2 regions of the Nitratireductor sp. WH36-1 genome follow, and region 1 is predicted to be linked to the other one. Evidence: predicted binding sites of a transcription regulator. Region 1 holds the regulator's gene; the other holds the start of a gene.
The links. The regulator LexA, encoded in region 1, represses DNA repair genes until DNA is damaged. The targets are predictions, from matches to a motif close to TGTTCNNNNTGTGTTCNG.
Positions count from the first base shown of each region.

Region 2: a site for LexA is predicted at 2,307-2,324, ahead of def (peptide deformylase). Genes of this name have one in related genera too.

Region 1 is NZ_CM178970.1:2,170,859-2,175,593, forward strand. It holds gene AC4PTT_RS10205 (NAD(P)H-hydrate dehydratase) at 120-1,625, shown strand; gene lexA (transcriptional repressor LexA) at 1,718-2,440, opposite strand; gene AC4PTT_RS10215 (MarC family protein) at 2,527-3,159, opposite strand; gene gyrA (DNA gyrase subunit A) at 3,391-4,735, shown strand, end outside.
Region 2 is NZ_CM178970.1:3,408,499-3,413,233, reverse strand. It holds gene truA (tRNA pseudouridine(38-40) synthase TruA) at 1-154, opposite strand, end outside; gene AC4PTT_RS16410 (GNAT family N-acetyltransferase) at 157-660, opposite strand; gene fmt (methionyl-tRNA formyltransferase) at 657-1,592, opposite strand; gene def (peptide deformylase) at 1,730-2,260, opposite strand; gene AC4PTT_RS16395 (DNA recombination protein RmuC) at 2,470-3,729, shown strand; gene AC4PTT_RS16390 (ArsR/SmtB family transcription factor) at 3,789-4,103, shown strand; gene AC4PTT_RS16385 (MFS transporter) at 4,145-4,735, shown strand, end outside.

The sequences.
Region 1 (4,735 bases):
CGGCTTTGGCATGCTAGGCGAGCGCCCCCGGATAGCAAGATGGGAACCATGCGGTGCGGTTCGCAGTTTGAGACTTGCTTAAAAAATATGCAATGAGCCGAAGAAAGCGGCAGCTTGTTATGCGTATGGTTGTTCTGACACCTGAAGAAATGGGCAATGTGGATCGCGCGGCCATCGCAGCCGGCCCTCATGACGGGTACGGGCTGATGCGCAATGCCGGCGCGGCGGTGGCTGATCTTATCCTCGAGCGGTTTTCCGGCGCTGCCGGCGTCGCGGTTCTCTGTGGACCGGGCAACAATGGCGGTGACGGCTATGTCATTGCGCGGCTTCTGGCCGAGCGCGGCGTGAATGTCCGCCTGTTCGCCGATGCTGCGCCGCGGGAAGACAGCGATGCCGCCAGGGCGCGTGAAGACTGTTTTGTAACGCCCGAGGCGCTGGCCGATTTTCGCCCCGAGACCGGCTGGGTGGTGGTTGATGCGCTTTATGGCGCGGGGCTTTCAAAGCCAATCGAAGGCATTGAAGCCGAGCTCATCGAGCGGGTTGCGGCTGCGGGCGTCCCGGTGGTTGCCGTGGATCTTCCGTCCGGTCTTTCGGGTCTCACGGGCAAGCCCCTCGGCAGCTGCTTCGATGCGGACCTGACCGTCACGTTTTTCCGCAAAAAGCCGGGGCATCTGCTCATGCCCGGTCGACGCCTGTGCGGCGAGCTGGTCGTGGCCGATATCGGCATTGCCGAGATGGCGCTTGCATCAATGGATATCGCCCTCTGGGAGAATGGTCCGGCGCTCTGGCGCGACGGCGTGCCGGCGGTGGAGATCGATGCGCATAAATATGTGCGTGGTCATGTGGCCGTCGTTTCGGGCGGTGGCGCATCCACTGGTGCAGCGCGGCTTGCCGCGCGTGGCGCGGCGCGCGCCGGGGCAGGGGCCGTGACGGTGCTTTCGCCTGCAAACGCCCTGTCGGTGAACGCGATGCACCTGACCTCGATCATGCTGCGCAAGGCGGAGGCGGTGGATGAACTCATCGCCTTCCTCGATGAGCGAAAACCGACAGCCGCCGTTCTCGGTCCGGCAGCCGGCACAGGCGAGCGCACGCGCAGCTTCGCGCTGGGCTTTCTGGAGCGCGATGAAGGGCTGAAAGGGCTGGTGCTGGATGCCGACGCCATCACCGCCTTTGCCGATGCGCCCGATACGCTCTTCGAGGCCGTGAGAAGCTCCGCCTTAGCGACCGTGCTGACGCCGCATGACGGTGAATTCGCGCGCCTCTTCGGCGATCTCGCGGCTGACGCTTCCATGTCCAAGGTGGAGCGTGCGCGCGCAGCGGCAGAGCGCTCAGGAGCGGTGATCATCCTGAAGGGGGCGGACACGGTCGTCGCCTGCCCGGACGGGCGCGCCGCGATTAACACCAACGGATCGCGTTTCCTGGCGACGGCGGGCTCTGGCGATGTTCTGTGCGGGATTGTGGTCAGCCTTCTGGCGCAGGGCATGCCGGTCTTCGAGGCGGCATCGGCCGGCGTGTGGCTGCATGCAGAGGCTGGCGGGATGTTTGGCCGGGGCCTGATTGCGGAAGACCTCCCCGAGATGCTTCCGCATGTCTTCCAGGCGCTCTTCCCGGACGATGTTGGCTGAACCGATGCGGAGCTTGAAAAGAGCGCGCATTCTGGATGCCGGATGGCATCGGAACCGGGGCATGCCTGAAGCCGCCCCGGATAGTCTTAAACTCAGTAGCGGCGCATCAGGCCGACGAGGCGACCCTGCACCTTGACGCGGTCGGGGCCGAAGATACGGGTTTCGTAAGCCGGATTGGCCGCTTCAAGGGCAATAGATGCGCCCTTGCGGCGGAAGCGCTTCAGCGTTGCTTCCTCCTGATCCACCAGCGCCACGACGATCTCGCCGGGATTGGCGGTCTGCGTCTCGCGGATGATCACCGTGTCGCCATCGAAAATGCCCGCATCGATCATCGAGTCGCCCTTGACCTCAAGCGCGTAGTGATCGCCACCGGTCAGCATGTCCGGCGGAACCGCGATGGAATGGGTCTGGTGCTGAATGGCGTCGATGGGGACACCGGCAGCGATGCGGCCCATGACAGGTACGGAAACGACGCCGGAAAGCGCGTCATCATTGCTGGCGGCAGGCTTGGAGGCCGCTGGCGCGGGCGTCTTGCCGAGGCTGCCCTCGATGACGCTTGGCGAAAAGCCGCGCGCGCCGGAATTGAGGCCGGGCGCGATGGAATCGGGAAGCCGCAGAACCTCCAGCGCACGCGCCCTGTTCGGGAGCCGGCGAATGAAGCCGCGCTCCTCCAGAGCCGTGATCAGCCGGTGAATGCCGGACTTGGAGGCGAGGTCGAGCGCCTCCTTCATTTCATCGAAGGAGGGCGGGATTCCGGTCTCCTTCAGTCGTTCATGGATGAACAGAAGAAGTTCGTGCTGCTTGCGGGTCAGCATGGGCGCCACCGAGAATCAGTTAAAAACAAAACCAGAACATACTCTATATGTTCCAGTTGTGTTCCGCAACCGTCCGGTTGCAGCGCCTATGGCGCAGCGAAAAGCGCCTTGGCTCCGTCTGCCACGAACTGGACCGCGAGGGCTGCCAGAATGACGCCCAGGAGGCGCGTCAGGATGGAGCGTCCCGTTTCGCCCAGAAAGCGGTCCACGCGCTCCGCCAGCGTGAAAACGGCATAGGTGAGGAGGATCGTTCCAAGCAGGATGCCAAGCAGCGCAATGGTGCCAAGAATTGAATTGAACTCGCCCGAAAGAAGCACGGTGGCCGAGATGGCGCCGGGACCCGCGATCAGAGGAATGGCCAGCGGGAAGGCGGCGATGTTGCGGATCATGTCGCGCGTGATCGCGCGCTCGGCGCTCTTTTCGTGGCGCTCCTGGCGGCGTTCGAAGATCATCTCGAAGGCGATGAAGAAAAGAAGCAGGCCGCCTGCCACGCGGAAGGCGGGAAGCGTGATGCCGAACACGGCCAGAATGGCGCTGCCAGCGACGCCGAACAGGGCCAGAACGGCGAATCCGATGATGGCTGCGCGCACGGCCACCTGATTGCGCTCCGAGCGGTTCATGCCCGCTGTCAGCGCCAGAAAGAGCGGCGCAAGCCCTGGCGGGTCGACGGTTACCAGCAATGTGACGAAGGCGTTGAAAACGGTATCGTAACCAGGCATCGGGTTCTCCTTGCGGCCTCTCTAGCCCAGCTTGGATGCGAGGGAAAAGCCCTCATTCTTCACGCAGGCTCGCTTCCTGCGGCAATTTGTCAAGGCGCTCATCCCCAGGAGGTTCGTATGCGCCTGAAATTGCGTTGGATTTCCGTCATCAAAAACGGATGCTCAATTGGAGAATCGCTGACGGCTCATATATAAAGAGTATGTGATTCCTCATTAAGAATGTGACACGTTTTGACTGACCAGACGACGCCGAACGGATCGGGCGAGCCCGACGAAATCGAGCCGATTTCCATTGTCGAGGAGATGCAGCGCTCTTATCTCGATTATGCGATGAGCGTGATCGTGAGCCGCGCCTTGCCGGATGCACGCGATGGTCTGAAGCCGGTGCATCGGCGCATTCTCTATGCATCCCATGAGAGCGGTTACCACTGGAACCGCAAATATGTGAAATCGGCCCGTCCTGTTGCCGACGTGATGGGTAAATACCACCCGCACGGCGATGCCGCCATCTACGACGCCTTGGTGCGTATGGCGCAGAACTGGTCCATGCGCCTGCCGCTGGTCGACGGGCAGGGCAATTTCGGCTCCATCGACGGCGATCCGCCGGCGGCAATGCGTTACACCGAGTCGCGTCTCACCAAGGGCGCGCATGAGCTTCTGGAAGACATCGACAAGGACACGGTCGATTTTCAGGACACCTATGACGGCTCCTCCAGCGAGCCGCGCGTGCTTCCGGCGCGCTATCCGAACCTTCTGGTCAATGGTTCGGGTGGCATCGCCGTCGGCATGGCGACGAACATTCCGCCGCACAATCTGGTCGAAGTCATCAATGGCTGCGTGGCGCTGATCGAGAACCCCGCACTCGGCCTGCCGCAGTTGCAGGAGATCATTCCCGGTCCCGATTTCCCGACCGGCGGCCTGATTCTCGGCCGTTCGGGCATTCGCAGCGCCTATGAGACGGGCCGCGGCTCGATCCTCATGCGCGGCAAGGTCTCGATCGAGCCTGCGCGCAATGATCGCGAAGCCATCATCATCACCGAAGTTCCCTATCAGGTGAACAAGGCGTCGATGATCGAAAAGATGGCCGAGCTGGTCCGCGACAAGCGCATTGAAGGCATTTCCGACATTCGCGACGAGAGTGACCGTCAGGGTTACCGCGTCGTGGTCGAGCTGAAGCGCGACGCCGTTGCCGATGTGGTGCTGAACCAGCTTTATCGCTTCACGCCGCTTCAGACCTCCTTTGGCGCCAACATGGTGGCGCTCAACGGCGGCAAGCCGGAACAGATGAACCTGCTTGATCTGCTCCAGGCCTTTGTCTACTTCCGCGAGGAAGTGGTCAGCCGGCGCACCAAGTACCTGCTGCGCAAGGCGCGTGAGCGCGCGCACGTCCTGGTTGGCCTGGCGATTGCCGTTGCCAATATCGACGAGGTGATCAAGCTCATCCGTCACGCGCCCGATCCGCAGACCGCGCGCGAGCAGTTGATGGAGCGCCGCTGGCCGGCCTCCGATGTGGAAGCGCTGATCCTGCTGATCGATGATCCGCGTCACCGCATCAACGAGGATGGCACCTACAATC
Region 2 (4,735 bases), 1.2 Mb from region 1:
CGGTGCGTCCTGCGCCAAACAGCGTAACCGTCTCACCGGAAAAGGCCAGAATGGCGTTCTCCAGCGCGGCCTGCACGGAATGATGCGTGGCCTGCCGCTGCCAGCCGAAATAGGGGCCGCCATCATATTCGATGTCGATGCGAAAACGCGCCATGGTCAGAGCCCGCCAAAGGCCGGTGCGTAGACCAGCCGTCCTGTTGTTGGTGTCGCGCCCCAAAGGGCGGCCTGCAGCGCTGCGCACTGATAGTCGCTGTCGAAGGCGGCTGCATCCTCATGCGTGTAGCCGAAACGTCCGTAATAGGCCGGCTCGCCGAGCACGATGGAAAGCGTCTCGCCGGCAGCTCTGAGACGCCGATGCGCTTCCTCGACAAGCCGCGCGCCGATGCCCTGCCGCTGGTGCTCCGGCAGAACGGCAAGCGGCGCGAGCGCCACCGCCGGAAAGCTGCCGCCGTCACTCTCGACGGTCAGGCGCGAGAAAAGCACATGACCGCAGATCGCGCCGTCATCGGCTTCGGCCACCAGCGCCAGCACGGCGTCACCCGCCGCGTGAAGAGCGGCAACAAGCCCGGCCTCGCCATCGCCGTCAAAGGCGGCGGTCAGCAGGGCATGAACCGCATCGCGGTCGGCCTCAGTCTCCGGGCGGATGGTGATGGCGCTCATGGGAGCACGGTCCCCTTCTCGAGCTTCGCGCCCCGCAGGAAGTCCACCGCCTTCATCGGCTTGCCACCGGCGCGCTGCACTTCGCTCAGCCGCACCGCGCCATCGCCGCAGGCAATCGTCAGCGTGTCGTCCAGCGCCTCACCGGGCGCGCCTTCGCCGCCGGCGAGCACCGTGCGCAAAAGTTTCACGCGTTCCGGCTTGCTGCCGAACTGCATTTCGCACCATGCGCCGGGGAAGGGCGAGAGCCCGCGAATGTGATCGTGCACTTCCTTCGCGGGACGGGACCAGTCCACCCGTGTCTCGTCTTTCAGGATCTTCCTGGCGTAGGTCGCGCCGTCTTCGGGCTGCGGCGTGAGTTCAAGCGCGCCTTTCTCAAGCGCATCCATCGCCTTCACCATCAGCGCCGCGCCTGTTTCGCGCATGGCGTCATGCAGTTCGCCGCCGGTCATGTCGGGGGTGATGGCAAGGCGCTCCGTCATGGCGACGGGGCCGGTGTCCAGCCCCTCGTCCATCTTCATCACCATCATGCCGGTTTCTGCATCGCCGGCCATGATCGCGCGCTGGATCGGAGCCGCGCCGCGCCAGCGCGGCAGAAGCGAGGCATGGCCGTTGAAGCAGCCAAGGCGCGTGCCTTCCAGAATGGCTTTGGGCAGCAGCAGGCCATAGGCAACGACAATCGCCGCATCCGCATTGAGCGCGCTGAACTCTGCCTGTTCTTCCTCGCTCTTCAGCGATTTGGGCGTGCGCACCTCGATGCCCAGCTCTTCGGCGGCGCGGTGCACGGGCGATTTGGTCAGCTCAAGCCCGCGCCGTCCGGCGGGGCGCGGCGGCTGGGAGTAGACGGCCACGATTTCGTGACCGGCCCCGGCCAGCGCCTGAAGGGTGGCGACCGAGAAATCCGGTGTGCCCATGAAGATGAGACGAAGTGCCATGCCGCGTGTCCGATGCGTCCAGTAAACGAAATGAGCGCATCAGCGCCCATGCGGGTGCTTGAAGCGGATTTACCGGTTGAAGGTCAAGCCCCGCAGGCGGAAATGCCCGTATCGGTCGCGGCAGCAGAGGGGCGGCGTCAGCCGACCATGCGCGCGGGCGGGCGGTCCTTGGCGAGTTTCCTGAACTTGCGCACCACCATGTCGCGCTTCAGCTTCGACAGATAGTCGATGAACAGAACGCCGTTCAGATGGTCGATCTCGTGCTGCAGGCAGGTGGCGAGCAGGCCGTCGGCTTCCACCGTCTGCTCTTTGCCGTCGACATCGAAGTAGTTCACCGTCACGCCGGCCGGGCGTTCCACCTCGGCATAGTAATCGGGGATGGAAAGGCAGCCTTCCTCATGCACGTTGCGCGCATCGGTGCTGGCCACGATCTCGGGGTTGATGACCACGAGCGGAGCCGGCTCTTCGTCCTTCTCGGCAACGTCGATCACCAGCATGCGAAGCGGCTCGCCAACCTGAATGGCGGCAAGGCCGATGCCCGGCGCGTCATACATGGTCGCCAGCATGTCGTCGGCAAATGTGCGCAACTGATCGTCAAAGCGCTCCACCGATTTGGAGGTTTCGCGCAGGATCGGGTCCGGAAGAAGAACAAGCGGTTTGATGGTCATGGCTGTCAGGTAAGCCCTGACCGGCGGAACGTCAATACACAATGGCTGTTCACGTTTTGATCTTATAGTGCTATCCCGAATCCACCAGATCGCCCTGTGTCCCGTTCGGACGCGCAAAGGATGATCCAAATTATTGAGCGAGCATCGGAATAGCCGAACCCGGTTTTCACCTTTCGGCCCCATGCTTCCAACATGGCGGGATAAAGCAGATGTCCGACATTTTCGCAGCACCGGTGGCGCAGCTCGGCGCGAGCACCTTCACGCTGGGGCAGCTGTTGCTGGCTGGCGGCGCTCTGCTCTTTGGTCTCATGGTCCTGCTGATCGCCGGGCTCTGGCGCGCTGCACGGGCGCGCGCGGTCGCAGCCGCGGAAGCGGCGCAACATGCCCGCGAGGCCGAGGCGCGCATGGTCGAGCTCACACGGGCGCAGGCCGAGTTGCAGGGGCGCATGGGGTCGATTGCCGAAGTGTTCGGCAACCGGCAGGCCGAACTCACCCGCGCCCTGTCGGAGCGGCTTGATGGCATGAGCACGCGCCTTGGCCAGTCGATCCATCAGCAGACCAAGTCGACGCATGAGAACCTGGCGAAGCTGCAGGAGCGGCTGGCGGTCATTGATACCGCACAGAACAACATCCAGTCGCTTGCCGGCCAGGTGGTGCAGCTCCAGCAGATCCTCTCCAACAAGCAGACGCGCGGGGCGTTCGGCCAGTCTCGCATGGAGGCGATCATTGCCGATGGTCTTCCGCATGGGGCCTATGAGTTTCAGGCCACGCTCTCCAATGGCAGCCGGCCCGACTGCGTGGTGAAGATGCCCAATGACGCGCCGTCGCTGGTGATCGACGCCAAGTTTCCGCTTGAGGCGTGGAACGCCATTCGCGCCGCCTCGGAAGGCGAGGGCGGCAGTCCCGAAGCGCGCAAGGGGGCGGAGGCGGCGTTCCGGCGCGATATCGATGTGCATATCAGGGCGATTTCGGAAAAATACCTCCTCACCGGAGAGACGCAGGACACGGCGTTCATGTTCGTGCCCTCGGAATCGATCTTCGCCGAGATCCACGAGAACTTCGAAAACCTCGTTCAGCGCGCCCACCGCGCCCGCGTGGTGATCGTTTCTCCGTCGCTGCTCATGCTGTCGATCCAGGTGATTCAGGCAGTGCTCAAGGATGCGCGCATGCGTGAGCAGGCGCATCTGATTCAGGCCGAGGTGGTGCGGCTGATGCAGGATGTGGGCCGGCTTGATGAAAGGGTGCGCAAGCTGCAAACCCATTTCATGCAGGCCAACCGCGACATCGATCAGATCCTGACCTCGACCGAAAAGGTCACCAGGCGCGGCGAGAAGATCGAGGCGCTGGAACTGGGCGCGGGCGAGGCGGAGAAACCGGCAAAGGACGACAATCGCCTTGCGCCAAAACCGCCGACCGGCGAGGGCGGTCACGGCTCCGGCCAGCTACGCCTGCGCGTCGTGGATGAATAGTTCGAATATTTTCGAAATAAGATTGACAGTGCGGGCGCTGGGATTTAGGCGTCCGTACCATGGAACTTGAAACCGCATCCTCCCAGCTTGAAGCGCTCGGCAATCCGGTGCGGTTGCGCATCTACCGCATGCTTGTGCGTGCGGGTGGCGAGGGCATGCCCGTCGGCGGGTTGCAGGAGCGGCTCTCCATGCCCGCCTCCACCCTTTCGCATCATTGCAAGAAGCTTCTGGAAACCGGCCTCATCACGCGCGAGCGGCAGGGCACCACGCTTATCTGCCGGGCGCATTACCCGGCCATGCATGCACTGATCGGTTATCTCGTGGACGAATGCTGTGTCGAAAGCTGCCAGCCCCAGAGCTCCGGGGAAAACTGACGATGGCGCGCGCCCGGACCGCTGAGCCTGGATACAGGCGCATGATTACGGCGCTCGGCATCGCGCAGATCTGTTCCTGGGGCTCGATCTTCTACAGTTTCCCGCTCATTGCCGAAGCCATGCGCGTCGAACTCGGCTGGTCGAAGCCGCTTCTTTACGGCGGTGCGACGGCGGGGCTTCTTCTGGCAGCCTTCGCCGCCTTTCCGGTTGGCGCGGCCATCGACCGGGGCTATGGGCGCTGGGTCATGAGCGGCGCATCGCTGACGGCGGGGCTCCTCTATCTCCTGTGGTCGCAGGTCGACAGCATCGCCTTCTTCTATGTGGTTGTGCCGCTGCTCGGCGGGCTTCAGGCGGCAACGCTTTACGAGCCGGCCTTTGCGGTGCTGGCCCGCCGCGTCGGTGCGCTTGAGGCGCGGCGCGCCATCACTGCGCTCACCCTGTGGGGCGGTTTTGCCAGCACGGTCTTCGTGCCGCTGGTGCAATGGCTCATCGCGACGCTTGGCTGGCGCGGTGCGCTGATGGTGCTGGGCGCGATCAACGCCTTTGTGTGCGCGAGCCTCTATTTTGCGGTGATCGATCCTGCCCGCGACAGGCCGAAGGAGCCGGCAGCCGAAGGCGCGCGGCCGGTCATG